One region of the Salinibacterium sp. CAN_S4 genome, then DNA from elsewhere that is predicted to be linked to it. Evidence: predicted binding sites of a transcription regulator. Region 1 holds the regulator's gene; the other holds the start of a gene.
The links. The regulator LexA, encoded in region 1, represses DNA repair genes until DNA is damaged. The targets are predictions, from matches to a motif close to TCGAACANNTGTTCGA.
Positions count from the first base shown of each region.

Region 2: IWX81_RS14850 (HNH endonuclease signature motif containing protein) is a predicted target of LexA. The motif match lies at 4,213-4,228, and genes of this name have one in related genera.

Region 1 covers NZ_JADOVB010000001.1:354,592-362,295, reverse strand. The annotation lists gene priA (bifunctional 1-(5-phosphoribosyl)-5-((5-phosphoribosylamino)methylideneamino)imidazole-4-carboxamide isomerase/phosphoribosylanthranilate isomerase PriA) at 1-463, opposite strand, end outside; gene hisH (imidazole glycerol phosphate synthase subunit HisH) at 460-1,137, opposite strand; gene hisB (imidazoleglycerol-phosphate dehydratase HisB) at 1,094-1,699, opposite strand; gene IWX81_RS01835 (histidinol-phosphate transaminase) at 1,696-2,811, opposite strand; gene IWX81_RS01830 (LysM peptidoglycan-binding domain-containing protein) at 2,852-3,211, opposite strand; gene lexA (transcriptional repressor LexA) at 3,529-4,224, shown strand; gene IWX81_RS01820 (hypothetical protein) at 4,268-5,125, shown strand; gene metH (methionine synthase) at 5,154-7,704, shown strand, end outside.
Region 2 covers NZ_JADOVB010000008.1:11,949-19,652, forward strand. The annotation lists gene IWX81_RS14835 (MarR family winged helix-turn-helix transcriptional regulator) at 1-86, opposite strand, end outside; gene hisS (histidine--tRNA ligase) at 122-1,393, opposite strand; gene mazG (nucleoside triphosphate pyrophosphohydrolase) at 1,757-2,449, opposite strand; gene IWX81_RS14850 (HNH endonuclease signature motif containing protein) at 2,781-4,196, opposite strand; gene IWX81_RS14855 (carboxymuconolactone decarboxylase family protein) at 4,566-5,093, opposite strand; gene IWX81_RS14860 (thermonuclease family protein) at 5,157-5,690, shown strand; gene IWX81_RS14865 (RecQ family ATP-dependent DNA helicase) at 5,717-7,704, shown strand, end outside.

The sequences.
Region 1 (7,704 bases):
CGCCACCCTCCTGCGTCCAGCCGCGAGCAGCAAGGGTCGTCCCCCGCACGTCGAGACCGACAGCGATAGCCTCGCCGTACTCGGCGATGACGTGCGCGGCCCACTCGGGATTCTCGAGCGCTGCCGTGCCGAGGTTGATGCGCTTGGCACCCGTCGCGAGGGCAGCTTCGAGGCTCGCGTCATCCCTGATTCCCCCCGACAGCTCGATATTGACCTTGCGCGGGGTGTTCTTGATGACCTTGCGGATCACGGCGTGATTGTTGCCCCGGCCGAAGGCGGCGTCGAGATCCACGAGGTGGATCCACTCGGCGCCCTGGTCGACCCATTCCTGGGCGGCATCCACCGGGCTGCCGTAGCTCGTCTCACTGCCGGCCTCGCCCTGGGTCAGCCGGACGGCCTTACCTCCGGCGACGTCGACGGCCGGCAGCAATACCAGCGCCGGGCTCTTTGCGAACTCACTCATAGGGTTTCCAGCCAATTCTTCAGAAGTCGGATTCCAGCCTCACCGGACTTCTCCGGGTGGAACTGGGTTGCGGTCAGCGGGCCATTCTCCACAGCGGCGATAAACCTGCCGCCGTGGCGGGCCCATGTGATCCTCGGTTGGGGGAACGGGTCGTGCACCTCGAGCGTCCACTCCTGGGCGGCATACGAGTGAACGAAGTAAAAGCGCTCATCCCGGATCCCGGCAAACAGGCGGGTGTCGTCGGGACTCTCCACGGTGTTCCAGCCCATATGGGGCAGGATCGGGGCATCCAGCTCGATCACCACACCGGGCCACTCACCGAGCCCCGGGGTGTCGTTACCGCGCTCGACGCCGTGCTCGAACAGCACCTGCATGCCCACGCAGATACCGAGAACGGGCCGGCTGCCGGTGAGGCGCTTTTCGACAATGGCACCACCGCGCACCGTGGCGAGCTGACGGGCGACGGCCTCGAACGCTCCGACTCCGGGCACCAGCAGACCGTCCGCGGCTTCCGCCACAGAACGGTCGGCACTCAACGTGACCCTGGCTCCTGCCAGTTCGAGCGCCTTCGCGGCCGAATGGACGTTACCGGAGCCGTAGTCGAGGATGACGACGGATGGACTGGTCACCTCAGAGCGCACCCTTGGTCGACGGGATGCCGCTGACACGGGCATCCGGCTCGATGGCGATGCGCAGCGCCCGTGCGAATGCCTTGAACTCCGCTTCGGCGATGTGGTGCGGATCACGGCCACCCAGCACCGTGATGTGCACAGTCAGCCCGGCGTTGAAGGCGATCGCCTCGAAGACGTGGCGCACCATCGAACCGGTGAAGTGCCCGCCGATCAGGTGGTGCTCGAACCCGACAGGCTCACCGGTGTGGACGAGATAGGGACGGCCCGAGATATCGACGACGGCCTGCACGAGCGCTTCATCGAGGGGAACGAGAGCGTCACCGAAGCGGGAGATCCCCGCCTTATCCCCGAGCGCCTGCTTCAGCGCCGTTCCGAACGTGATCCCGATGTCTTCGACGGAATGGTGAACGTCGATGTGGGTGTCGCCGGTGGCCGAGACACCCAGGTCGATGAGTGAGTGCTTCGACAGCGCGGTCAGCATGTGGTCGAAGAACGGCACGCCGGAATTGATGGACGATGTGCCCGTGCCGTCGAGGTCGATGCTCAGCTCGATGCTGGACTCACTCGTCGACCGGCTCAGGCTGGCCGTGCGGTGTGCAGTCATCCTTCGATCTTACCGATCGAGCCGGGCGAGGGCTGCGTCGAGTGCCCGACGAGGCTGGTGAGGGCATCGAGGAAGATTTCAGTCTCCTGCTCTGTGCCGGCCGAGACCCGCAGGTGGTGCGGGATCCCCACGTCGCGAATCAGGATGCCCTGCTCGAACAGCGCCTCAAACGTCGCGTTCGGGTCAGCCACTCCCCCGAACATGACGAAGTTCGACTCGCTCGGCAACGGGGTGTAGCCGAGGGCGGGCAGCGCCGCGATGATCCTGTCCCGCTGGGCCTTGATGTCGTCGACCATGGCGAGCATGGCCGGCGCGTGTGACAGCGCAGCAACCGAAGCCGCCTGAGTAAGGGCAGACAGGTGGTACGGAAGCCTCACAAGCCGGAGCGCATCGGTCACGGCCGGATCCGCCGCGAGGTATCCAAGTCGTGCCCCCGCGAAGGCGAACGCCTTGCTCATCGTGCGCGAGACGAGCAGCCTCGGCCGCCCCTCGAGCAGGCTCAGGGCAGTTTCCCCCTCGGCGAACTCTGCATAGGCCTCATCGACGAGCAGGATGCCGTCGAAGGCGTCGTACGCGGCGACGATGGTCTCGAGCCCCAGTGCGGTTCCCGTGGGATTGTTGGGCGAGCACAGGAATACTATGTCGGGCTGCTCCCGCTGGATTGCGGCCACCACCGTCTCTGGGGAGATGGCGTAATCCGCATCGCGCTGCGCCGTCACCCAGCGGGTGCCCGTCGCGTTGGCAATGATCGAGTGCATCGAATAGGTGGGCGGGAAGCCGAGCACGCTGCGCCCCGGTCCGCCGAAAGCCTGCAGGGTCTGCTGCAGCACCTCGTTCGACCCGTTGGCTGCCCAGATGTTGTCCCGGGTGAGACCGTGCCCGAGGTAGGTCGCCAGAGCGTCCCTGAGCTCGGTGAACTCTCGGTCCGGGTAGCGGTTCACGCCCATGACGGCCAGCGCGAGCGCTCGGACGATGTCGGTGGCGACATCCTCAGGAATCGCGTGGGTGTTCTCGTTGACGTTCAGCTGGATCGGGACATTTTCCTGCGGAGCGCCGTAGGGGCTGAGTCCCCGCAGGTCATCACGGATCGGGAGGTCGGAAAGACTGGTCACCCCTCAAGCCTATGGCCGTTCGGGCACCGCCTCTTTCTGGCTACTGCTGGGCGTACTGAGCCGGGATCGCCAGCTCCTGGCCGGCGAACACGTCAGACGACTCCAGCTGGTTGAGCTGCACGATCTGGTCGATGACCTCTCGCGGGTCGGCCGTGGGAGCGAGCTCACCGGCGAGCTGCCAGAGGGTTTCCCCGGATGCCACTGTGACGTAGTCGAAGGGAACGTCTGAGCCGCCGAGCGATGCGGTCGCCTCTCCCCCGTTGAGGGCGAACAGCAGTGCCGTGATAACCAGGGGCGCCGCAACGACAACCGTCAGCAGTGAGCGACCGCGCTTGGTGATGCGAAGGCGCGGTGCCGGGGTGAAGGCGGTCGTAGAGAGTGTGTTGATTGCGGTGCTCATGATGTGCTCCTTACAAGATTTCGTATCCGGCACTCGGCCGGGAGTGCCGGATACGAAGCGCGTGATCTGTCGTGGGCCAGAACTGCCGAAGCAGTCAGGCCGTGCTGTATCGAGTTTCCCAACTGTGCTAGAAGATCTGTTCCGAACATACATTCGAATTACTCGTATATCAAGTGAATTTTCGAACATGCCACTGACATTGAGACGGGATTCGATGCGAAACACTAGAACAGGTGTTTGTTTTAGCGTCTTAGTGCGGATACAGTTTCGAATGAGCCACCGACATTCAGTCGGTTGCTCAGGGAAATGGGGAGATCATGGTCGCTGACACACACGGCTCAGATAAGGCTGCTGGCGGTACTCGTCGGCGCAAGAGTCTGAGCGACAAGCAGCTCGCCATCCTCGACGTCATCCAGCGTTCAGTCTCCGGCCGCGGCTACCCGCCGAGCATGCGGGAGATCGGCGACGCCGTCGGCCTCGCGTCTCTCTCGAGCGTCACCCACCAGCTCAACCAGCTCGAACTGAGCGGCTACCTCCGTCGCGACCCAAACCGTCCGAGAGCGATGGAGGTTCTGATCGACCTTCCCGCCCTGGAGGGAACGGGAGATGTCACTCCAGAGAACACGGTCTCCATCGGCGACGCCGTCATGGTGCCCCTCGTGGGCCGCATCGCTGCCGGTATCCCCATCACGGCAGAGCAGCACATCGACGAGGTATTCCCCCTCCCTCGCCAGCTCACCGGCAAGGGCGAGTTGTTCATGCTCAAGGTCGTGGGAGAGTCGATGATCGATGCCGCCATCTGCGACGGCGACTGGGTCGTCGTGCGCCAGCAGAACACCGCGGAGAACGGAGACATCGTTGCGGCGATGCTGGATGACGAAGCCACAGTCAAGGTCTTCCGGCAGCGTGACGGCCACACCTGGCTTCTGCCTCGCAACTCCAACTTCGAGCCGATCCTCGGCGACCATGCACAGGTGCTCGGCAAGGTCGTCACCGTACTGCGTTCCCTTTAGCGACAGCACCTCCCACCACAGCCCCGTCGAGTAATCTCGGCTCATGGGACGCATATCGGTGGTCTTCTTGGCACTTCTCGTGCTCACCGGGTGTGCCACGACGTCGAGCGCGGTTGCGCCGGACGGCCTGACTCTCAGCGTGTACCAGAACCGCACCGACGTCGCCGCCCGCAAGCTCGAGGTCTCGTTCCTCAACGACACGGGGAGCGTTCTGACCGTGACCCGGCTCCAGTTGACGGCCGGTCAGTTCATCGGCACGGCTGTGTGGCCGAAGGAGTCGACCACCATTCCCGCAGGGGTCACGATCTCACTACCCGTGCCGCTGCCGGATCCGGACTGCACGGCCGAACCGACCGAGGCCGAGGTCGAGTTCGACTATCGGCTTGCCGACGGTCGCGCCGGGACGGCCGTGGCGACACCCGTCGACACGCTCCAGAGACTGCCGGGCATCCGGCAGGAGGATTGCCTTGCCGTGTCCGTCGCATCGATCGTGACGGTCACCATGGATGCGGCACCCCGGGTTTCTGTGATCGCCGGTCGCACCATCGCCGAGATCGATCTGACGCTCGTCCCCACCGGGGCAACGGGTTCCGTCACCTTCGAGAGCGCATCGAGCACGACGCTGCTGACCCCAGTGAGCCCGGATGGCACGGACGCTATACCCGCGCCGATCTCCCGGACGATCGCGGGCGCAGACGAACCAGCCACCGTGACGCTGCTCTATTCGCCCAACCGGTGCGACGCCCACGCCATAGCCGAAGACAAGCGCGGAACGATCGTCCCCGTCGCGGTCTCCACCACCGACGGGTTCAGCGGCCCCCTGTATGTCAGCGCCGCCGACGACGTTCGCGACGCGCTGTATGACGTCGTGCGTACCGCCTGCGGGCTTCCTACGGGTTGAGCCCATGGCCGCGGCTTAGGCTGGCCCCATGGCTTCACGCGTGCTCTCCCCCCGCCAGCTCGACGCTGGCGCCATCCCCTTCCCCGAGCGATCAGCATCGCTGCTGAAAGCCCTCGCGGAGCGCGTCGTGATCGCTGACGGCGCGATGGGAACCATGCTTCAGGATGCCGAACCCACCCTCGACGACTTCGAGCAGCACGAGGGCTGCAACGAGATCCTCAACGTCTCACGCCCCGATATCGTCGAGTCGATCCATGCCGCCTATCTCGAGACCGGGATCGACGCGATCGAGACCAACACCTTCGGGGCCAACTGGTCGAACCTCTCGGACTACGGCATCGAAAACCGCATCGAGGAACTCGCTCGCGCCGGTGCTGAGATCGCTCGTCGGGCCGTCGAGTCCTTCGAGGCCAGGGACGGACATCGGCGCTGGGTGCTCGGTTCGATGGGCCCCGGCACGAAACTCCCGAGCCTCGGCCACACGACGTACGCGAACCTCAAGTCCACCTTCGCGGAACAGGCCAGAGGGCTCATCCTCGGTGGTTCGGACGCGCTGCTGATCGAGACCGCGCAGGATCTGCTGCAGGCGAAGGCGGCGATCAACGGCTGCAAGGTGGCTTTTGCCGAGACGGGCATCCGGCTGCCCATTTTCGTGGAAGTGACGGTGGAGACTACCGGGACCATGCTGATGGGCAGCGAGATCGCCGCGGCGCTGACCACCCTCGAGCCGCTAGGCATCGACATGATCGGGCTCAATTGCGCGACCGGCCCCGACGAGATGAGCGAGCACCTGCGCCATCTCTCGACGCACGCGCACATCCCCGTCATGTGCATGCCCAACGCCGGGCTTCCCGTGCTCGGCACCCATGGAGCGAGCTACCCGCTGACCCCCGACGAACTCGCAACGGCTCACGAACAGTTCGTGAGGGAGTTCGGGCTCGGCCTGGTCGGTGGATGCTGTGGCACCACCCCCGCCCACCTCAAGGCCGTCGTCGACCGCATCGGCGGCGCCCAGCCCCGTCCGCGCGTGATCGAGGAGGACGCCGGCGTCGCAAGCCTGTACCAGCACGTTCCCTTCATCCAGGATTCCTCGTACCTCGCGATCGGCGAACGCACCAACGCCAACGGTTCCCTCGCCTTCCGCGAGGCCATGCTCGAGGAGCGCTGGAGCGATTGCGTCGATATCGCCCGCAACCAGGTGCGTGAGGGCGCCAACGTGCTCGACGTCTGTATCGACTACGTCGGTCGGGACGGCGTGGCCGATATGCGCGAGGTGGTGTCGCGGCTCGCCAGCGCCTCGACCCTGCCCCTCGTGATCGACTCCACAGAACCGGCCGTGCTGCAGGCCGGCATGGAACTCATCGGCGGTCGCCCGGTCGTCAACTCCGTGAACTTCGAGGACGGCGAGGGGCCGGATTCCCGCTTCGGCCGCATCATGCCGCTCGTGGTGGAGCACGGTGCCGCCGTCATCGCGCTGACCATCGACGAGGACGGCCAGGCGCGCACCGCGGAGAACAAGGTGCGGATCGCGTCAAGGCTCGTCGACACCCTCGTGGGCGAGTGGGGCATGCGCGTCGAGGACATCATCGTGGATGCCCTCACCTTCCCTATCGCCACCGGGCAGGAGGAGACCCGCAGGGACGCCATCGAGACGATCGACGCCATCCGGCAGATCACCGCAAAATATCCGGGTATCCACACCACGCTCGGGGTGTCCAACGTCTCCTTCGGCCTGAACCCGGCCGCACGCTCGGTGCTCAACTCGGTGTTCCTGCACGAAGCCGTCGAGGCCGGCCTCGATTCCGCCATCGTCAACGCCGCGAAGATCGTGCCGCTGGCATCGGTGCCGGATGACCGCCGCAAGGTCGCGCTCGACCTCGTGTGGGACCGGCGCGAGTACGACGCGGACGGCACCCTCACCTACGATCCGCTGTCCGCGATGCTCGACCTCTTCGCCGGAGTCGACTCTGCCGCGCTCAAGGACCAGCGTGCCGCGGAGCTGGCAGCCTTACCCGTCGGCGAACGACTGGAGCGCCGGATCATCGACGGCGAACCGAAGGGACTCGAAGCGGATCTCGACCTCGCCAGGTCCGGCGGGATGACCGCACTCGCGATCATCAACGATCACCTTCTCGCCGGAATGCAGGTCGTCGGCGCACGATTCGGAAGCGGAGAGATGCAGTTGCCGTTCGTGCTCCAGTCCGCCGAGGTCATGAAGTCAGCCGTCGCGCTACTCGAACCGCACATGGAGAAGTCGGATGACGCGGGCAAGGGCACGATGGTCATCGGGACGGTTCGTGGCGATGTGCACGACATCGGCAAGAACCTGGTCGACATCATCCTGACCAACAACGGATACGACGTCATCAACATCGGTATCAAGCAGCCGCTCAGCGAGTTCATCCGCGCCGCCGAGGAGCACAATGCCGATGTCATCGGGATGAGTGGACTGCTGGTGAAGTCCACGGTCGTGATGAAGGAGAACCTGCTCGAGCTCAACACACGGGGTCTGGCGAAGCGCTGGCCGATCCTGCTCGGTGGAGCGGCCCTCACGCGCGCCTACGTCGAACAGGATCTGG
Region 2 (7,704 bases), on a different contig from region 1:
CTCAGGTACGCGTCGGCGACGCGGTCAATGAGCGCGGTCGCCCGGTGCAGCTTGAAGGCCGTGCTGGAGGTGATGTCGTCGTTCATATTGTTAAGTAGTTAACAATAAGAGGGGGTTCGCGTCAACCTAGCTGCTTGAACTCCGGTGTCACCGTGGTGGCGTCGACGAATGCATAGGAGCCGAAACCGGCAGCGACGAGCTGGTCGAGCAGCGGTTTGACATTCTTCGGCCGACGTTCCACCCTGACCCGGCGACCGTCCGCGACGAGGGCAGCTTTCAGGCCGAGGAGGGCGGCGGGCGACATCGTGGGGTCGTGGATGAGGGCGACGGCATCCGCCACCTCGGAGCTCTCGAGTTCGACCAGCTCGACGATCCGCTCGAACCCGAGCGAGAAGCCCACAGCCGGAACGTCGCTGCCGAGGAAACGGCCGATCATGCCGTCGTAACGTCCACCGCCACCGAGCGAATAGTTCACCGACGGGTGTGCGACCTCGAAGATCGTGCCCGTGTAATAGCCCATCCCCCGCACCAGCCAGGGATCGAACTCCACGACATCGCGGCCGACGACCTCGGTCGCAGCCTCACCGATCGCGGCGAGTTCGGCGACCGCCACGGGGTCGACCCCCTCGGGCAGCGCCTTGCGGATCGCGGCCTCACCGAACGGCAGCAGCTCTGTGGCGACGGGGCGCGTGAAAAACTCGTTCAGGGCGTCGACCGGTCCCGCGGGAAATCCACGGTCCCTCAGCTCGGTGATGACGCCGTCGTGGCCGATTTTGTCGAGCTTGTCGATGGTGACGAGCACCGGCTCATGTTCCTTCGGCGGGAACCCCAGCAGCTCGAGCGCGCTCGTGAGCAGTCGGCGGTCGTTGATGCGGATGCTGCACCCGTCGAGCCCGAGAGCGTCGATCGTCGCGACCGTGGCTGTGATGAGTTCGACCTCGGCGATCGGGCCGGCCTCGCCGATGATGTCGATGTCGCACTGCACGAACTGGCGATAGCGACCCTTCTGGGGTCGTTCCGCTCGCCAGACCGGGCCGATCTGGATGGATCGGAAGACCGTCGGGAGCTCTCCGCGGTGGCTGGCGTAGAAACGGGCGAGCGGAACCGTGAGGTCGAACCGCAGCCCGAGGTCTGCGAGGTCGAGCGGCTGGTCGGCGGCGCGGAGGTCGTCGGTGGTGAGCGCGCGCTTCATCACCGCGAAAGCGAGCTTCTCGTTGTCTCCGCCCAGGCCGGCGTGCAGCCTGTCACTGTCCTCCATGACGGGCGTCTCGATCTCGTCGAAACCATGTGAGCGGAACGTGTTCCGGATGACGCCGAGCACGCGTTCGCGCTGCGCCTTGTCTGCCGGCAGGAAATCGCGCATGCCGCGGGAAGGGGTGACCGATGATGCCATGGTTCGATTCTGTCGCACTTGTCGCGATTGGCCAGCCCGCACCTGAGCCACGCTCACCCACTCGTCACCCCGGTATCCCCAATTCGGGGTACACTGAGTGGGCGGTCGTGACGTTGACGTATGTCCGAAAACCAGCTGCCAGCGCTTGGAAAGTGTTGATAAAACATATCCATATGACGAACCGGTAGGTCGGGTAATCCTGCCGGTTCTGGGGTGCGCTTATTCCCACGATGTTTTCGTCGAGGTTGAATTTCGTGCCTCGGTGCCCTCTCCATTCGGGTTGGAGAGGGCACCATCCCCACAGCTCGCCTGTGACCCGCCGGAAACCCTCCCGCGACCCGCCAGCGACCCGCTCGCGACCCGTTAGTCGGACGTGCCGATCACCCCGGCATCGGATGCGGCCTCGATCTCGAAATCGCGGATCTCCTGCTGCAGGCCCCGAAGCGCCGACCGCAGCGCACGCTCGGAATCGAGCCCGTTCGCCTTAGCGGATGCCACGATCGCCAGCAGCAGCGGACCGAGCTCGTCTTCGTCGGTGACGTTGACGGCTCCGGGCAGCGTGGCATCGAGCAGGCCGACCTTGTGTGCGCGGCCGAGGAGTTTGTCGGCGAGCGCGAGCGCGGGCATCCGCTGTGGAATCCCGTCGAGCACACTCGTGCGGTGCGGTTTCTCGGTCTTTTTGAGGTCGTCCCAGACGGCCATGACGTCGTCGGCCGTTTCGGCCACAGCATCACCGAACACATGTGGATGTCGCCCGATCATCTTCGCCGTCATGTGCGCGGCCACATCCTCGAGGGTGAACTGGCCAGCTTCGGCCGCGATGTCGGCATGGAACACCACCTGGTACAGCACATCGCCGAGTTCTTCGATGAGCTCGTCTTTGTCCCCCGTCTCGATGGCGTCGACGAGTTCCCACGTCTCCTCGATGAGGTACTGCACGAGCGATTCGTGGGTTTGCTCCCTGTCCCAAGCGCAGCCACCCGGGGCGCGCAACCGTTCGAGCACCGCAATCAATTCGTCGAGTTTCGGATGCGGTGCGCTCTGGGGCTGGGTCATGCTTCAATCCTTGCACTGGCCGGGGCTCGGCTCGTGGGCGGGCCAACTACCCACGGCGACCAGCGTGGGCCGGCGTAGCGGCGCCATGCGCTCTCGCGCGCTCAGTTGCGGGTCATCAGGCGCTCGCGCGCCTTCGGTCACCGGTCGCCAGTCATCAGGCACTCGCGCACCGTCGGTCGCCGGTCGCCGGTCGCCGGTCCCCGGTCGCCAGTCCCCAGTTGCCAGTCACTCTTGCTCCATTGATCGCCGGTCGCCGGTCCCCAGTTGCCAGTCACTCTTGCTCCATCGGTCACCAGCCGCAAGGCACTCGCGCGCCATCGGTCACCGGCCGTCAGGCACTCTCGCGCGCAAGGTCTCGCATGGCAGAGCTCTTCGACGGCATCAGGATCGGCGCTTGACCCGGATCTATGTCCGGCGGTGGCACGAGCCAATACTGAGATCCCTTTCGAGTGATCTCCCACCCGTTGTTGTGAATCAACAGATGATGGTGCCGGCACAGCAGGATTCCATCTGCGACGTTTGTGCTTCCACCGTCCCGAACCCATTGCTTCACGTGGTGGGCTTCGGTCCATGACGGCGGCCGCTCGCAGCCGGGGAACCGGCATCCGCCATCCCGTGCCGCGAGCGCAATCCGCTGACGGTGCGTGAAGAGACGCTGATCCCTGCCGACATCGAGTGGCTGGCCCTGATCGAAGAGGATCGGCATAACCGCTCCCGCGCAGGCGAGCCGTTGGACGGTCTGAATCGAGATGGGATCCGGCTGGCCCTCGAGTCGCCCGCACCCGATCCCTGACGCCAGAGCTGTGGCCGTCACCAGCACACGAACCGACGGAGCGCCAGATCCCAGCAGCGCAGAGTCGTCGGCTGCGGCGCCGTGGCGCAACAGTTCGAGGAACACGTCAGATGCGAGCTGCTCGGTGGTGCGCGGATCGGCGAGGATGCGCTCGGCCGTCGTCTCGAGTTCCCCGCGAAAGCGCGGACCACCGCGGCGCGGGGATGTCGCCCGGTCGTAGAGTTCGGCGGCGACAGCGGCGGACTCGGGATCGAGGAGCCACGTCAGCCGCCCCATCCCATCCGGCTGCCTGGTGAATCGGAGGGATCGACGCTCGCGTCGTTCACGCTCCCTGTCTGCGACACCCAGTTCGTCGAGTTCATCGCGGAGTTGGCGCGCGCGGCGGAAGAGTCGGTCGGGATCGAGAGTGGCAGCCTCGGCGACGAGTTGCTCCGCAGTCGACGCCAGCATGGGGATCGAGACGGTGAGAGCAGGCTCACCCAGCCCTGACTGGATGGCGTCAGCCGAAGCGACGGGAAGGGATCCCGCCACGAGCGCGCCGCTTACTGCGACGAGCCACGGCCTCTGCGGAGTGCTCGCGAGCTGGGAGTCCCTGGACTGGAGCCCCACGCGCACAGCAGCGCTGGCCTCCCGAGCGGTGGACCGCGCGGAGACGCGGACAAGCTCCTCCGGAGTGCGGTAGCCGTTGCGCTGCGCGAGCCCGGAATGGCCCAGGGACGGAGCTGACCGATGGGCGATCTCTCCAGCGATGACGGCCGCATGAGCTTCGACCAGTTGGCGTTCGCGTGCCGCCAGGCGATGGAGCTCCAGCAGGGTCCCATCATCGAGATCGCGATAGTCGATCGCCGCAGTCGAAACGAGTGTGAGAGCGTCAACCGCGGATGACATCAGAGCACTCAGCGCACTCAGCGCAGACGCCACCGGCGCTGCTGTCTGGGTGCTGATGAAGGTCATACGACAATTCTTGACCTCGAACACATGTTCGACAATAGGTTCCGACACATCTTGGGATAAGTCATTCGAGCCGGGGCTGTGGAGGACAGGAACGCGGTGGTGTTGCGACAGAGAAACCCGGTATCTGGAGGCGGGAAACGCAGTGGTGGTGCGAAGGAGAAACCCGGTATCTGGAGGCGGGAAGCGCGGTGGTGGTGCAACGGAGAAACCCGGGATTCGGAGGAGCGGAACGCGGTGGTGTTGCGGCGGAGAAAGCCGGGGCTGTGGAGGGCAAGAACGCGGTGGTGGTGCGGTGGAGTAACCCGGGATCGGGAGGTGGGGACCGGGTGGCCGACGATGAACCCCGGCCGCGGCATCCTGAGCAGAACGTCACTCGGGAGGGCACCCCAGCCCCTGAATCACTCTCGCCCAATAGTTCACCTGCGCCGAAGTCGTGGCGAGCACCACGAGCTCTCGCGGCGTGAACATCGCGGTGAGTTCGGCGCCATACTCCGGCGTGAAGTCCAGCGGCGTCGCCGACACTCGGCGCGCGTACTCGATCGCCATCCGCTCGAGGGGCTCGAATGTGTCGAGCGGGGCCAGTCCCTGGACGGCGGCGAGCTCATCCTGAGTCATCAATTTCTCCCAGCCCTCGGAGTTCATGCCCACGCAAAAGGGGCACGACACCGCAAAAGAGACGGCCATACGCACGAGCTTGAGCGTACGTTCGGTGAGCCGGCCGTCGTCGTGCGCGATGAGCGACTCGAGCACGGCCGACCCGACGGCGGCCTTCGGATACCACGCCAGCAGTTGCGCCGGCAGCAGCGCTGTGCCCGTGCGGCGCTGCGCGATCCGCAATCCCCATCGCAGGTAGAACGGCATGCGGTTCGGCGGGCTGAGGTAGGCGCTGGTGCTCATGAGACTCATCATCCCCCTGTTGGCGGCGCGCGGACCCTCCCGCCGACCTGTCAGAATCGTGCCATGCCCCAACGCTTCAGGCCCGTGCTTCTGGTGCTGCTCACCCTCATCGCGATCGTGGTCGCGGTGCTGCTCGGCCGGCTGGCCGGCGTCGGCACGACCGCAGTGACCCCGACCACGCAACCGGCAGCGGGCGGCATCCCGAGCGCCGCCACCGAGGCGACAGTCGAATACGTGCACGACGGCGACACCCTCTTCCTCGCCGACGGCCGCAAGGTCAGGATGCTCGGAATCGACACTCCCGAAATCGGCGACAATCTCGAATGCTACGGCGACGAAGCGACCGGGCTCTTGCGTCAACTCCTCCCCGAGGGCACTCACGTGTGGGTTCTCCCCGACATCGAGCCGCTGGACCAATACGGTCGCTCATTGCTGTTCATCTATACGGATGACTCCACCAACGTCAATCTCGAGATGCTCAGGCAGGGCGCCGCCGAGGTCGAAATGTATCGGCCGAATCTGTTGTTCCAGTCCGAGATCGAAGCGACTGAGCGCTCTGCCGTCGATGCCGGAGCCGGCATGTGGGGCGCCTGCTGACAGTCGCTGCTGCGACACTGGGAGGCGTGACAGATACGCGAAGCGCAGCCCTGGCCATCCTCCGCACCCTGGTCGGCCGGGACGACGCCCACTTCCACGACGGGCAGTTCGAGGCGATCACTGCACTCGTCGATGACGCGAGCCGGGCTCTCGTCGTGCAGCGCACCGGGTGGGGCAAGTCGGCGGTGTACTTCGTCGCGACACTGCTGCTGCGCCAGCGGGGCGCCGGTCCGACCATCCTGGTGTCGCCGCTGCTGGCGCTCATGCGCGACCAGATCACCGCGGCATCCCGCGCGGGCGTGCGCGCGGTGGCGATCAACTCGACGAATCCGCACGAGTGGGCCGAGATTCAGGCCCGGCTTCAGGATGACTCGGTCGATGTGCTGCTCGTGAGCCCGGAGCGGCTCAACAACCCGTCGTTCCGCGAGACGCAGTTGCCTGACCTCGTCGCGCGCACAGGACTGCTCGTGGTGGACGAAGCGCACTGCATCAGCGACTGGGGCCACGACTTCCGCCCTGACTATCGGCGACTACGCGACCTGATCGCGGAGCTGCCCGCCGGAGTTCCGGTGCTCGCCACGACGGCGACCGCGAACTCGCGCGTGGTGGCCGACGTCGCCGAGCAGTTAACTGGCGCGGTGGAGCTTGGGCAATCGCGCCAGCGATTGCGCGACCCCAGCGCCGACCGAGCCAGCGAGGTCGGTTCAGTTATAACCATCCGCGGTCCCCTCGCCCGTCGCTCCCTCCGCCTCGGGGTGCTCCGGCTCCCGGATGCCGCCGCGCGGCTCGCCTGGCTCCTCACCCACCTCGGCGAGCTTCCCGGCAGCGGCATCATCTACACGCTCACGGTCAGCGCCGCCGAGGACACTGCGCGGCTGCTGCGCGATGCGGGCCACGACGTGCGGGCGTACACCGGCCAGACCGACACGGCCGAGCGGCAGGATGCGGAGGAGGCGCTCAAGCGCAACGAGGTCAAGGCGCTGGTCGCCACGAGCGCCCTGGGCATGGGCTTCGACAAGCCCGACCTCGGGTTCGTGCTGCATCTGGGCGCTCCATCCTCTCCCGTCGCGTACTACCAGCAGGTGGGCCGTGCCGGCCGCGCGACAGAGAACGCTGACGTCTTGCTGTTGCCCGGCCCGGAAGACGAGGCGATCTGGGAATTCTTTGCGACGGCATCCATGCCCAGCCAGGAGAGGGCCGAGGCCGTGCTCGCCGAGCTCAGCGACCAGCCGCTCAGCACCCCCGCGCTCGAGGCGAGGGTCAACATCAAGCGCACGCCGCTCGAGTTGCTGCTGAAGGTGCTCGACGTCGACGGCGCGGTGCAGAAGGTGCGGGGCGGGTGGGTGTCGACGGGGCGCGCGTGGCAGTACGACCGCGAGCGCTACGAGCACATCGCCGCGGAGCGCAAGGCCGAGCAGCAGCACATGCTCGACTACGAGGCGCTGCTGGCCGGGGAATCCGGGTGCCGCATGCAGTTTCTGCAGCGGTCGCTCGACGACGACACCGCGACCCCGTGCGGGCGCTGCGACAACTGTGCCGGGGCGTGGTTCTCTGCCGATTTGGCTCAGGATGCCACGGCGCAGGCCGCGACGTCGCTCGACCGTGTCGGGGTGCCGATCGACCCGCGCGCGCAATGGCCGACCGGTTCCGCCGTCGCCCGCGGCAACATTCCCGCCGCCGAGCGGATGCTGGAGGGCCGAGCCCTGGCCCGCCTCACCGACCTCGGCTGGGGTGGAGCGCTGCGAGCCCTGTTCGCTGCGGGAGCGGTGGACGCCCCGGCCTCCCCCGCGATGCTCGCCGCGTGCGTGCGGGTGCTGGCGGGGTGGGGGTGGGCCGAGCGCCCGGTCGGTGTGGTCGCGATGCCGTCGCGCGGTCATCCACTGCTCATTGATTCGGTGGCGCGAGGGTTGGCCGCCGCTGGCAAGCTCCCGTACCTGGGGGCACTCGACTACGCGAATCCTCCGCAGGGTGGGCCGGGCGGCAACAGCGCGTTCCGCCTGGCGCAGGTGCACGA